2 linked regions of the Luteipulveratus mongoliensis genome follow. The protein of the gene in region 1 binds, or shares a complex with, the protein of each later gene. Links are inferred from orthologs where the notes say so. Each region holds a gene or a part of one and is shown on either strand. Other genes may lie near its edges.

What was found. Proteins that work in one complex are often made in the same cells at the same time.
Region 2: the proteins of rpsG (region 1) and tig are in contact, whole or in part, in a crystal structure (PDB 3GTY), measured with the Thermotoga maritima proteins. The link is inferred for Luteipulveratus mongoliensis from one-to-one orthologs. Residues at the interface, in WP_004081843.1 of Thermotoga maritima: Lys34, Lys52, Lys55, Glu59, Arg62, Gln63, Glu66, Asn67, Lys69, Val71, Arg95, Ala109, Lys110, Lys111, Gly112, Arg113, Pro114, Glu117, Glu121, Ile124, Ala125, Tyr127, Asn128, Asn129, Thr130, Gly131, Lys135, Asp139, Arg142, Met143; in WP_004081061.1 of Thermotoga maritima: Glu122, Val124, Val129, Leu130, Tyr133, Glu188, Gly259, Ile262, Tyr263, Glu266, Ser270, Glu273, Gln274, Glu277, Arg308, Gln311, Ile312, Ser315, Tyr316, Glu325, Arg329, Arg336, Leu363, Phe366, Trp367, Arg373, Leu377, Arg381, Leu384, Glu387.

What each region holds. Positions count from the first base shown.
Region 1 is NZ_CP011112.1:4,484,165-4,491,854, reverse strand. What follows is about bases 2,744-5,521. They hold rpsG (30S ribosomal protein S7), read left to right. Parts: upstream 2,744-3,786; coding sequence 3,787-4,257; downstream 4,258-5,521. Other genes in these bases: fusA (elongation factor G), read left to right, coding at 4,380-5,521; rpsL (30S ribosomal protein S12), read left to right, coding at 3,413-3,787; VV02_RS21290 (hypothetical protein), read right to left, coding at 2,744-2,978. In the rest of the region: VV02_RS21295 (glycosyltransferase family 2 protein), read right to left, coding at 1-714; more of VV02_RS21290, read right to left, coding at 711-2,743; more of fusA, read left to right, coding at 5,522-6,494; tuf (elongation factor Tu), read left to right, coding at 6,587-7,690.
Region 2 is NZ_CP011112.1:3,889,653-3,895,050, reverse strand. What follows is about bases 1-2,942. They hold tig (trigger factor), read left to right. Parts: upstream 1-740; coding sequence 741-2,144; downstream 2,145-2,942. Other genes in these bases: VV02_RS18465 (phospholipase D-like domain-containing protein), read left to right, coding at 2,263-2,942. Outside these bases: more of VV02_RS18465, read left to right, coding at 2,943-3,954; VV02_RS18460 (ATP-dependent Clp protease proteolytic subunit), read left to right, coding at 4,106-4,693; VV02_RS18455 (ATP-dependent Clp protease proteolytic subunit), read left to right, coding at 4,729-5,379. UniProt on the Bacillus subtilis protein: Involved in protein export. Acts as a chaperone by maintaining the newly synthesized protein in an open conformation. Functions as a peptidyl-prolyl cis-trans isomerase.

The DNA.
Region 1 (7,690 bases):
GCCGAGGCCGAACCACGTGGCCAGGCGCAGGGGAGCGAGGCTGAGTCCGGTGAGGGAGTCCAGGGACAGCCGCAGCATCTTGGACAGCGGGTACTTCGAGCTGCCCGCCGCGCGAGCATCACGGCGATAGGTGACCTCTGTCGAGGGGAAGCCGAGCGTCGGGATGATCAGGCGCAGCACCCGGTGCTGCTCGGGCAGGGCATTGACGGCATCGACCGTGGCCCGGGACATCAGCCGGAAGTCCCCGGCGTCCATGCGGATGGAGTCGCCGCCCACCAGCCGCATCAGGCGGTAGAACGCCCGCGCCGTGGTGCGCTTGAAGGCGCTGTCCGTGCTGCGGTCACCCCGGACGCCGTAGACCACATCGACGTCCTGGTCCTGGCCGGCTCGAACCATCTCGGCGATGACCTCAGGCGGGTCCTGCAGGTCCGCATCGATGGTGGCGACCCAGCCGCCACGGGCATTGGCGAGACCGGCCGAGATGGCCGCCTGATGGCCGGAGTTGGCCCGCAGCCGGATGACCCGCAGCTCGGGCCACGTGCGTCTGAAGCGCTGCAGCAGGACCGGCGTCTGATCGGCCGAGCCGTCGTCCACGACGAGGACCTCGTAGGCGGCTTCGAGTCCGTCGAGGGTAGGGCGCAGCCGCTCAACGAAGAGGGTGATGACCTCCTCCTCGTTGTACATGGGTACGACGACCGTCAGATCGGGGGTCATGACGCCGACCGTCGCGGCGGCGGGAGCAGCTGCCAAGCCGTCGCCGATCCGTCCTTCGCGTGGTATCGCGCCCTCGCGTACGGCGCGAGCGACACGGTGTGCGGCACCTGGTTGTCGGAGTAGGCCCAACGAACGCCCTTGTCCCACAACAACATCCGCGCCTTGGCCGTCGGCCTGGTGAAGAAGCCGTCGTTGAGCCGTTGGAGCGGCTGGTTCCAGAACGGCAACGTCATGGACAGACGACCTTGCGGAGCGAGCCGACTGACCGTGGGGGAGTAGCCCCATCCCTCGAGAAGCACCTGACGCTCGCTGAACGCCGCCACGACGAACCGGCGGTTGTCGCAGCGCCCCGGCTCAGGGTTCGGTGTCATGCAGTGACGGTTGCTCATCACCAGGTCATGGCCACGGGAGTGGTTGCGGATGAACCGCGCGGTGTCGATCTGGCCCTGACTGACCGCGCCGGGGGCCCCGAGACTGACGCTGTGGGTACGTGGCAGGGGGTCGCCCCAGGTGTCCATCATGGCGATCGTGCCCGAGGAGAGAATGGCGGCTGCCACGGCCCCGAGGCCTATTCGAAGCCGCAGGGCCGGCCGGACCAGCGCGGTGGCGACCAGGCCGGCGACAGCGGCGATGCCCAGCGCGACGAGCATGATCCGTGCGGCCGAGCCCGGGTCGTCGTGTCGGACGTTGCCGGCAATGATCGTCGGCAGCGCATAGACAGCCAGTCCGCCAGCAACGGCGATCAGCGCGAGTACGGCCTTCTGGCGCCGACCGACGGTCCGCAGGAGTACGGCCACTCCGAGTGCCGACCCGACAGCTCCTAGCGGGTATGCGGACACCAGGAAGTAGTACTGGCTCGCGCCGGGTTGCACGAACAGGGCCGGGGCGCAGCTGCCGGCGATGGTGCCGCCGATGAGGACCCACGTGATCGGATCCCGCCGACCATCCGTGGTGGAGGAGCGGAACGGGAGCGCGAACGCCAGCGCCCCGCGGGACATGCCGGCAACAAGCAGGTAGATGACAATGACGGCGTGCGCCGCGCGCGACTGCGCTACTCCGAGCAGCCCGCCCATCATGGTCATGTGCGCGGCGGCGTCCGGGTTGTAGGTCAGCCCCGCCGCCGAGCCGCCGAAGATGATCCGGACGGTCAGCATCAGCGCTGCGCACAGCACGACAAAGTCGAGCAGGACCAGGCGAGCCACCGTGCGCCGCCAGAGCAGCATCGCCACGAGTGCCAGGCCAGTGCCCGCGATCACCAAGGGTGTCGTCGACCCCTTGGTGCCGCTAGCGAGGACGGTGAGAGCGATCAGGGCGATCATCGAGCCGGACCGGGCCTGGCCCCGCCACCGCATCGCCAGTACTGCGACGAGCGACAGCAGGACCGGCACGCTGAGGCCCAGCGTCGGGGAGTCCGGCGTGAAGGGCAGGTGGTTGCCGGGAATCGCCCAGGGGTTGGCCTTTCCGCCGATCATGACGATGCCTGCAGCCAGCGTCGCGACCCACGGCTTGCCCGACAGGCGCAGGGCCAGTGCAGCGGTCGAAGCGACGGTGAGGACGGGCACGATCGTCGGCAGGAGCCGCAGGTCTACCTGGTCGAGACCCAGACCCGAGGACGCCGTGACCTGGGCCATCCACACGTGTGTCAGCCAGTGGTACTCCAGCGGCTCGGTCGACACGAACGGCCACGCGGTGGGCCCGCGGTGCAGCATCTGCCCGGCCAGGGCGATGTGGAAGTACTGGTCGACCTGTGGGGCGCCTGGCCCGTCCGGCCAGGTCACGCGGTTCTGCCGGGCGAAGGTGAGCAGCTGCGGCAGCGCAGCGAGCGCGAACGCGGCGACCCCTGCACCCATCCACCAGGGCACCGGCTCCCAGCGAGCCTCCACGATGCGTCGTCGTGTGACAGGGGTGGCAATGAGAGCTGCGGCTACTGCCAGGGGCAGGACCACGGACGGCCATCGCGCGTCGAGGTAGCCGCCAACGATCTGGGACAGCACGGCGAGCCCGATCCCGAGGCTGAAGCCCAGAGCGACGTCCTCGAGCAGCCAGCCGCGGCGAGGGCGCAGACAGCGCCACAGGAGCGCGCCGGGCAGGACCTGTGTCACGCCGATCATCACGAGGGCGAGCAGCCCGGGACCGAACGGCAGGCCGTACGACGCGGTGTAGGTCAGGAATACGAGGGTGCCGACCGGCAGCCAGAGGGTGCCGAGCACCTGACTGAGCTCCGGCAGACCGGCTCGTCTGAGCGCGACAGCGTCCGCTGACATGCGAAATCGTGACCTTCCCCGTCAGGATGAGCCCCCCGCGCATCCCCTTGCCGTGGGATCTTAAGCGATCCGCCTGCGCAGACGTGTGACCGACCGTCAAAGCGCTCGGCGTGGCGTCTGTCACTGGCGTCCACTCCGGCCCGGTCATTCGATTTGGATGCCTGCGCCACGGGCCGGTACCCTTGACGCTCGTGCGTGGGTTTCTCCATGCCCAGCTGGTCGCCCCCGGTCTCGTACTGGGTGAGGTCAGTCAGCACGATCCCTCGCCGGGCGTCTGCAGGCATCTGCCTGACAGGAGTGCAGGGGAGGGCGCCGGTCCGACACACCCGACCTCGTGGGTCGCGTCAGCGGATCGGACCAACCAAGGAGTCGGGGAGCGGGCGCACCACGCCTGCTGCCCGGCAGACAAGACAACGACAAGGTCGGAGAACAGGTTGCCTACCATCAACCAGCTCGTCCGTAAGGGTCGCCAGGACAAGGCCACCAAGGCCTCCACCCCGGCTCTTAAGGGCAGCCCCCAGCGACGCGGCGTGTGCACGCGCGTCTACACCACGACGCCGAAGAAGCCGAACTCCGCGCTGCGCAAGGTCGCTCGCGTGAAGCTCACCTCGGGCGTCGAGGTCACCGCTTACATCCCGGGCGTCGGTCACAACCTGCAGGAGCACTCGATCGTGCTCGTGCGTGGCGGCCGTGTGAAGGACCTTCCCGGTGTGCGCTACAAGATCATCCGCGGCTCCCTCGACACCCAGGGTGTCAAGGGTCGCCAGCAGGCTCGTAGCCGCTACGGCGCCAAGAAGGAGAAGAAGTAATGCCTCGCAAGGGACCCGCGCCCAAGCGCCCCCTGGTCGTCGACCCGGTCTACGGCTCGCCGCTGGTGACCCAGCTGGTCAACAAGATCCTCCTGGACGGCAAGAAGTCCACCGCTGAGCGCATCGTCTACGGCGCGCTGGAGGGCTGCAAGGAGAAGACGGGCACGGACCCGGTTGTCACGCTCAAGCGTGCGCTGGACAACGTCAAGCCCGCCCTCGAGGTCAAGTCCCGCCGTGTCGGTGGTGCGACCTACCAGGTGCCGATCGAGGTCAAGCCCAACCGTGCCGTGACGCTGTCGCTGCGCTGGTTGGTCGGCTACGCGCGTCAGCGTCGCGAGAAGTCGATGACCGAGCGCCTCATGAACGAGATCCTCGACGCGTCCAACGGCCTGGGTGCCGCGGTGAAGCGTCGCGAGGACACGCACAAGATGGCCGAGTCGAACAAGGCCTTCGCGCACTACCGCTGGTGATGTCCCGTACGCCGGTCGCCCCCCTCGGTGCGTACCGCGCGCCAGGCGCGTGACCGGCGTACGACACCCATCGCAACGAACCCGCCCGCAAAACGGCCCGCAAGAGACGAGAAGAGACTCACGTGGCACTCGACGTGCTGACCGACCTCAACAAGGTCCGCAACATCGGCATCATGGCGCACATCGATGCCGGCAAGACCACGACGACCGAGCGCATCCTGTTCTACACGGGCGTCAACCACAAGATCGGTGAGACGCACGACGGTGCCTCGACCACTGACTGGATGGAGCAGGAGAAGGAGCGCGGCATCACGATCACGTCTGCCGCGGTCACCAGCTTCTGGGGCGACAACCAGATCAACATCATCGACACCCCCGGGCACGTCGACTTCACGGTCGAGGTGGAGCGCTCGCTGCGCGTCCTCGACGGCGCCGTGGCCGTCTTCGACGGCAAGGAGGGTGTCGAGCCCCAGTCCGAGACCGTCTGGCGTCAGGCCGACAAGTACGACGTCCCCCGCATCGCGTTCGTCAACAAGATGGACAAGATGGGCGCGGACTTCTACTTCACCGTGCAGACCGTGAAGGACCGCCTCGGCGCCGAGCCGCTCGTGCTCCAGCTGCCGATCGGGTCCGAGGCCGACTTCGTCGGTGTCGTCGACCTCGTCGAGATGCGTGCCCTGGTGTGGCCCGGTGACTCCAAGGGTGACGTCACCATGGGTGCGAAGTACGAGATCCAGGAGATCCCGGCCGACCTGCAGGAGAAGGCGCAGGAGTACCGCCAGGCACTCGTCGAGCGCGTGGCCGAGGCCGATGACGCTCTCATGGAGAAGTACCTCGAGGGCAACGAGCTCACGGTCGCCGAGATCAAGGGCGCCATCCGCAAGCTCACGGTCCGCTCCGAGCTCTACCCGATCCTGTGTGGCTCGGCGTTCAAGAACCGCGGCGTGCAGCCGATGCTGGACGCGGTCGTGGACTTCCTGCCGTCGCCGCTGGACGTGCCCCCGATGATCGGCCACAAGCCGGGCGCCGAGGGTGAGGAGATCACTCGCGAGCCCAGCAAGGACGCGCCGTTCTCGGCTCTGGCCTTCAAGGTCGCCTCGCACCCGTTCTTCGGCACCCTGACGTTCATCCGCGTCTACTCCGGTCGCATCGGGGCCGGTAGCGCCGTGGCGAACTCGACCAAGGGCAAGAAGGAGCGCGTTGGCAAGCTCTTCCAGATGCACGCCAACAAGGAGAACCCGGTCGAGGAGGCCGTGGCCGGCCACATCTACGCGGCCATCGGTCTGAAGGACACCACGACCGGCGACACGCTCTGCGACCCGAACGAGCAGATCGTGCTCGAGTCGATGACGTTCCCGGAGCCGGTCATCCACGTGGCCATCGAGCCCAAGACCAAGGGTGACCAGGAAAAGCTCTCCATCGCCATCCAGAAGCTCGCGCAGGAGGACCCGACATTCTCGGTCCGCCAGGACGAGGAGACCGGCCAGACCATCATCGGCGGCATGGGCGAGCTGCACCTCGACATCCTGGTCGACCGCATGAAGCGGGAGTTCAAGGTCGAGGCCAACGTCGGTGCGCCGCAGGTGGCCTACCGCGAGACGATCCGTCGCTCGGTCGAGAAGTACAGCTACACCCACAAGAAGCAGACCGGTGGGTCGGGTCAGTTCGCCAAGGTGCAGGTCACGCTCGAGCCGCTGGACACGACCGAGGGCGAGCTCTACGAGTTCGAGAACGCCGTCTCCGGTGGTCGTATCCCGCGCGAGTACATCCCGTCGGTCGACCAGGGCATCCAGGAGGCCATGCAGCTCGGTGTCCTCGCCGGTTACCCCCTGGTGGGCATCAAGGTGACGCTGCTCGATGGCGCCTACCACGACGTCGACTCCTCGGAGATGGCGTTCAAGATCGCCGGCTCGATGGTCCTCAAGGAGACCGTCCGCAAGGCCGACCCGGTCCTGCTCGAGCCGACGATGGCCGTCGAGGTGCGTACGCCCGAGGAGTACATGGGCGACGTCATCGGCGACATCAACTCCCGCCGTGGTCAGATTCAGGCCATGGAGGACATCAGCGGTGCAAAGGTCGTCAAGGGCCTGGTTCCGCTGTCCGAGATGTTCGGGTATGTCGGCGACCTGCGTTCCAAGACGCAGGGTCGTGCCAACTACACGATGCAGTTCGACTCCTACGTCGAGGTTCCCAAGAACGTCGCCGAGGAGATCATCAAGAAGATCCGGGGCGAGTGACGCGTATCCTCGCGTCAGCCCACCGGTAAGGAAAGAGAAACCCACCCGGCGCCGCCCCGGCGTCCGACACAGTCCTTGAAGGAGGACCTCAAGTGGCTAAGGCCAAGTTCGAGCGGACCAAGCCGCACGTCAACATCGGCACCATCGGTCACGTCGACCACGGTAAGACGACGCTGACGGCTGCGATCACCAAGGTGCTGGCGGACAAGTTCCCCGACCTGAACACCGCCTCGGCGTTCGACCAGATCGACAACGCCCCCGAGGAGAAGCAGCGCGGTATCACGATCAACGTGTCCCACCAGGAGTACGAGACGGAGTCGCGTCACTACGCGCACGTCGATGCTCCGGGCCACGCTGACTACGTGAAGAACATGATCACCGGTGCGGCTCAGATGGACGGCGCGATCCTCGTGGTCGCCGCCACCGACGGTCCGATGCCGCAGACCCGCGAGCACGTGCTGCTCGCTCGCCAGGTGGGCGTGCCCTACATCCTGGTGGCGCTGAACAAGGCCGACATGGTCGACGACGAGGAGATCCTCGAGCTCGTCGAGATGGAGGTCCGCGAGCTGCTGTCCAGCCAGGAGTTCGACGGCGACAACGCCCCGGTCGTGCGTGTCTCGGCGCTGAAGGCGCTCGAGGGCGACGCGGAGTGGACGAAGTCGGTCGAAGAGCTCATGGACGCGGTTGACGAGTCGATCCCGGACCCGGTCCGCGACATCGAGAAGCCCTTCCTGATGCCGATCGAGGACGTCTTCACGATCACCGGTCGTGGCACCGTCGTCACCGGTCGTATCGAGCGCGGCGTGCTCAACGTCAACGAAGAGGTCGAGATCGTCGGCATCAAGGAGACCTCGTCGAAGACGACGGTCACCGGTATCGAGATGTTCCGCAAGCTGCTCGACGAGGGTCGTGCGGGCGAGAACGTCGGCCTGCTCCTGCGTGGCACCAAGCGCGAGGACGTCGAGCGCGGCCAGGTTGTCGTCAAGCCCGGCTCGATCACGCCGCACACCGAGTTCGACGCTCAGGTCTACATCCTGGGCAAGGACGAGGGTGGCCGTCACACGCCGTTCTACGACAACTACCGTCCCCAGTTCTACTTCCGTACGACGGACGTGACTGGTGTCGTGCACCTGCCCGAGGGTGTCGAGATGGTCATGCCTGGTGACAACACCGACATGCGCGTTGAGCTGATTCAG
Region 2 (5,398 bases), 590 kb from region 1 along the record:
AGTGAATGTCCAGAAATCTGCAGAATGACGGGCCGTACGCCGATTCCTGGGAACTCCCTGGAATGACGCCAAAGGCGTGTCGCGCCCAGCACCAGGTGCTGTAGAGAGCGGGTGACGAGAATCGAACTCGCGTAGCCAGTTTGGAAGACTGGGGCTCTACCATTGAGCTACACCCGCAAGCACGACCGGCGGCCGCGACCGGAGCGAAATGGTCACCCGGTGCAGAGCAGGTCGTGCGGGGCGTTAGCCTACTGCCCCGACGGACCCCGCCCCAACTCGAGTCGGTCTGAGCCGCGTGACCTGCGCGGATCGGCCCCCATCCAGTGGGCAGCGGCCACAACGTCAGGTACGGGGTATGGCGCAGCTTGGTAGCGCGTCCGCTTTGGGAGCGGAAGGCCGCCGGTTCGAATCCGGCTACCCCGACTTTCCATTTGCCTTGGTCTCCTCCTCCGGCTGGGCTCGCAGGCTCGCCCCGCCGGCATCGTTCTGTGTCTGATGGCCTTGGTCTCCTCCTCCGGACGGGCTCGCAGGCTCACCCGCCCGGCATCGTCGAGTCGGCATGGGTTCTGCGCGCTCGGCCCTGATCTGACCGTGTGTCGTTGGTGGTGGGCCGGAGCCGTTACCATGGACCGCTAGTGCCGCGGCTCACGTCACGTGCAGCTCCCGCGGCAGCTTGTTCCGGGGGCCATCCGTGCCGGACCCGGACCCATCGCAACCGACATCAATCTGGAGTGCTGGCAGTGAAGAGTGCCGTCGAGAACCTCAACCCGACCCGGGTCAAGCTGACCGTTGAGGTCCCGTACGAGGAGCTCAAGCCGAGCCTGGACGCGGCCTACAAGACCATCGGCCAGCAGATCCAGATCCCCGGCTTCCGCAAGGGCAAGGTCCCAGCCCGCATCATCGACCAGCGCGTCGGTCGCGGAGCCGTCATCCAGGAGGCCGTCAACGAGGCGCTCCCGGACTTCTTCGGCAAGGCCGTCGACGAGCACGAGGTACGCCCGCTCGGCCAGCCCGACGTCGACATCACCAAGGTGCCGGCCGACGAGGGTGACGAGCTGCACTTCACCGTCGAGGTCGACATCCGTCCCGCGATCACCCTGCCGTCCTTCGACGGGATCCAGGTCGAGGTCGACCCGATCGAGATCACCGACGGCGACATCGACGAGGAGCTGACCTCGCTGCGCGAGCGCTTCGGCACGCTGGTCGCCGTCGAGCGCGCCGCGGCCAAGGGCGACTTCGTCTCCCTCGACCTCAAGGCCACGATCGGCGACGAGGAGATCGACTCCGTCAACGGCGTCTCCTACGAGGTTGGTTCCGGCAACATGCTCGAGGGCCTGGACGACGCGCTCGAGGGCATGGCGGCCGGCGAGACCAAGACGTTCAGCGCGCCGCTGGCCGGTGGCGACCACGAGGGCGAGGACGCCGAGTGCGTCGTCACCGTCGAGACCGTCAAGGAGCGTCAGCTGCCTGACCTCGACGACGACTTCGCGCAGCTCGCCTCCGAGCACGACACCATCGACGAGCTCAAGGGCGACGTCCGCAAGGAGGTCGAGCAGCGCAAGCGGTTCGAGCAGGGCGTGCAGGCGCGCGACAAGGTGCTGGACCACCTGCTCGACACCGTCGAGATTGCGGTGCCGGACAGCATCGTCGAGGCCGAGGTCAACAGCCACCTCGAGGGCGAGGACCGCCTCGAGGATGACGAGCACCGCGCCGAGGTCGACGAGAGCACCCGCAAGGCCCTGCGTACGCAGTTCCTGCTGGACGAGATCGTCGAGCGCGACGACGTCGAGGTGTCTCAGGAGGAGCTCATCGAGTACCTCATCATGAGCGCCCAGCAGTACGGCATGGACCCCAACCAGTTCGCGCAGGCGCTTGACCAGCAGGGCCAGGTGCCCGCGGTGATGGGCGAGGTCGCCCGCCGCAAGGCGCTGAGCACGGTCCTGGAGCAGGCGAAGGTCGTCGACACCAACGGTGACGTGGTCGACCTCAACAGCCTCAACACCGGCGAGGACGAGGACACCATCGAGGACGAGGCCACCGACGAGGCGGCCACCGCCGACGCGGAGGCCGAGACCGAGGTGCCTGCCACCGATGGGGCCGAGGTCTCTGAAGCTGCCGACGAGAGCGCACCGGCCAAGGCCTGATCGACCCACCAGCAACGCACAGCAGCGGCCGGACCCGACGGGTCCGGCCGCTGCTGCATTGCTCGGGACGCTGTGAAGGATTCTTCCGCCGTTCATGTCGCAGGCCTACGGTCGGGGTATGCGAGCACAGGCGAGCAACGACGGCCTGCTGGTCCATGCCGTCGCCGGCACGCACTCCGTGCTGCTGGGTATGGACCTGACATCTCCGAAGCACTGTCTCGGCTTCGGTATCCGGCGCATCGACCACACCGAGGACGAGACCTACTGGCTGCGCGGGATGAAGACGTTCCCGTCCGTCGTACCGGACCCCACACCGGGCAGTGACTGGTCGACCCGCGACCATCCGATCCAGGGGTTCCAGTGGGGCGACTACACGGCCAAACCGGGCTACGACTACACCTATGAGATCAGTGCGATGGGCGGTCGTCCGGGCGCACTCACCGAGCTCGCGACGGCCGCGGTCGACGTGCGGACCGAGGTTGAGGACGACGGGCACCACGGGATCTGGTTCAACCGCGGCGTCGCCGGCTCCCAGGCGTACGCCAAGCGGTTTGCCGGGTACGAGCCCCGTCAGGCGGCGGCCGAGACCGATCCGGCGATGACCTGGTTGTCGAGAGGACTGGGCGAGGCCTTCGTCGGATTCTGCGGCGAGGCCAAGACCGCCAAGTGGAGTCTGCGGGGAGCGTTCTACGAATTCACTTGGGAGACAGGGCTTTCCGCACTTGCGGCGGCGAGCCAGCGCGGCGCGGACCTGCGGCTGGTTGTCCACGGTCGCGGTCACGGCACCGACGACACGACGGCGGCCGACGCGCGCAAAGCCGCCGACAAGGCCGGGCTGCTGCCGGCGATCACGTGGCGTGATGCCAAGAACGTGTCGGCGCTGATGCACGACAAGTTCCTCGTGCTGCTGCACAAGGACAAGCCTGTTGCCGTGTGGACCGGCTCGACCAACCTGACGCAGGGCGCGATCTTCGGCCACTCCAACGTCGGCCACATCATCCGTGACAAGGCGGTTGCGCAGGCGTTCCTCGACGAGTGGACCAGGCTCCAGTCGCCCGCGACCACGGCGGAGCTGCGTGCGCAGCACACCACGGCTGACCCGGTCCACGACACGGTGCCGGCGCCCAAGGGTGTCGACGGCGTGTTCTCGCCGCGGGACGGCGATGACGGTGTTCTGGAGTGGTACGCCCGGCTGTTCGACTCCGCGACGGTGAGCTCGCACATCACGGGTGCCTTCGGCCTCAATGCGGTGTTCCGGGAAACCCTGCGGACCGACAAGGACGTCGTGCGCACGGTCTTGCTCGACAAGCCGCCGCCCGCCAAGGACAGGGTGCCGACCTCCGACCCGGACGTACGCATCTCGACCGGTGCCCACCTCGCCGACGGTCCGTTGGAGCAGTGGGCGGGGGAGCGGCTGACCGGGTTCAACACCCACGTGCGCTACGTGCACACCAAGATCATCCTGATCGACCCGCTCACCGACGACCCCACCGTGCTGACCGGCAGTGCCAACTACTCCGTGGCCTCGACGACGACCAACGAGGAGAACACCGTCGTGATCCGCGGCGGTCGGGGTACGGCGGGTTCGGCCGAGGTCGTACGACGCGTGGCCGACATCTATCTGACGGAGTACCACCGGATCTTCATGCACTTCGTCTTCCGGGCGTGGGCCCAGGGACACCGGTCCGGCTCACCGGCCGACGCCGGCGTGGGCAAGCTCGCCGAGACGGATGCCTGGACGGGGCCCTACTACCGCGCCGGGTCGTGGCAGGCCAGACAGCGCGCGGTGTTCTCCGGGCAAGGCGTCTGACCGTTCTCTGGACGCCCAGCGCCTGGCCCGGACCTTCTGCTCACGGCGAACACCGGGCCAACCCGGGACGAAGCGGCGCAGACCGAACGTTAGGGTCCACGAAGAGGTCAGCACCCGTGAGGGCACGACGGATGGAGAAGCAGTGACAACGATGGAGACCCAGCGCGCGGTCGCGGGCCTGGATGACCAGATCTACAACCGCCTGCTCAAGGAACGCATCATCTTCCTCGGCTCGGAGGTGCGCGACGAGAACGCCAACGCGATCTGCGCCCAGCTGCTGCTCCTCGCTGCCGAGGACCCCGAGAAGGACATCTGGCTCTACATCAACTCACCCGGTGGGTCGGTGACCGCCGGCATGGCGATCTTCGACACCATGCAGTGGGTTCCCAACGACGTGGCCACCGTGGCGATGGGCCTGGCGGCGAGCATGGGCCAGTTCCTGCTGTCTGCCGGCGCCAAGGGCAAGCGCTACGCGACGCCGCACGCGCGGATCATGATGCACCAGCCCCTCGGTGGCATCCAGGGCACCGCCTCGGACGTCAAGACGCAGGCCGAGCAGCTGCTGTTCATCAAGAAGCAGATGGCTGAGCTGATCGCCGAGCACACCGGCCAGACGGTCGAGCAGATCGAGAACGACTCCGACCGCGACCGCTGGTTCTCAGCGGGTGACGCCAAGGACTACGGGCTGGTCGACCACGTCTTCGAGCGGTCCACGGACCGCGTCGATGTGGCCGAGTGAGCGAGATCGACATGACCAACTCTTATGGAGCAGACATGACCGGACACCTGTACGGCGGATTGCGCGGGCAGCAGCCGACGAGCCGCTACATCCTCCCGCAGTTCGAGGAGCGCACGTCCTACGGGATGAAGCGTCAGGACCCTTACACCAAGCTGTTCGAGGACCGCATCATCTTCCTCGGCGTGCAGGTGGACGACGCCTCGGCGGATGACATCATCGCCCAGCTGATCGTGCTGGAGAGCCAGGACCCGGACCGGGACATCCTGATGTACATCAACTCTCCAGGTGGTTCGTTCACGGCGCTCACCGCCATCTACGACACGATGCAGTACATCCGACCCGACGTGCAGACGTTCGTGGTGGGACAGGCTGCCTCGGCTGCCGCCCTGCTGCTCGGCGCTGGTGCGCCGGGCAAGCGGTTCGCGCTGCCCAATGCACGCATCCTGATCCACCAGCCCGCCATGGAGGGCGCCGGCGGTCAGGCCTCGGACGTGGAGATCCAGGCCAACGAGATCCTGCGTATGCGCGCCTGGCTGGAGGACACGCTGGCCAAGCACACGGGTCGCACCAAGGAGCAGGTCGAGAAGGACATCGAGCGCGACAAGATCCTCACGCCCCTGGAGGCCAAGGAATACGGCCTCATCGATCAGGTCCTCAACACGCGCAAGGCGTCGGCCGAGGACTGAGCAAGGCATGCCGTACGAG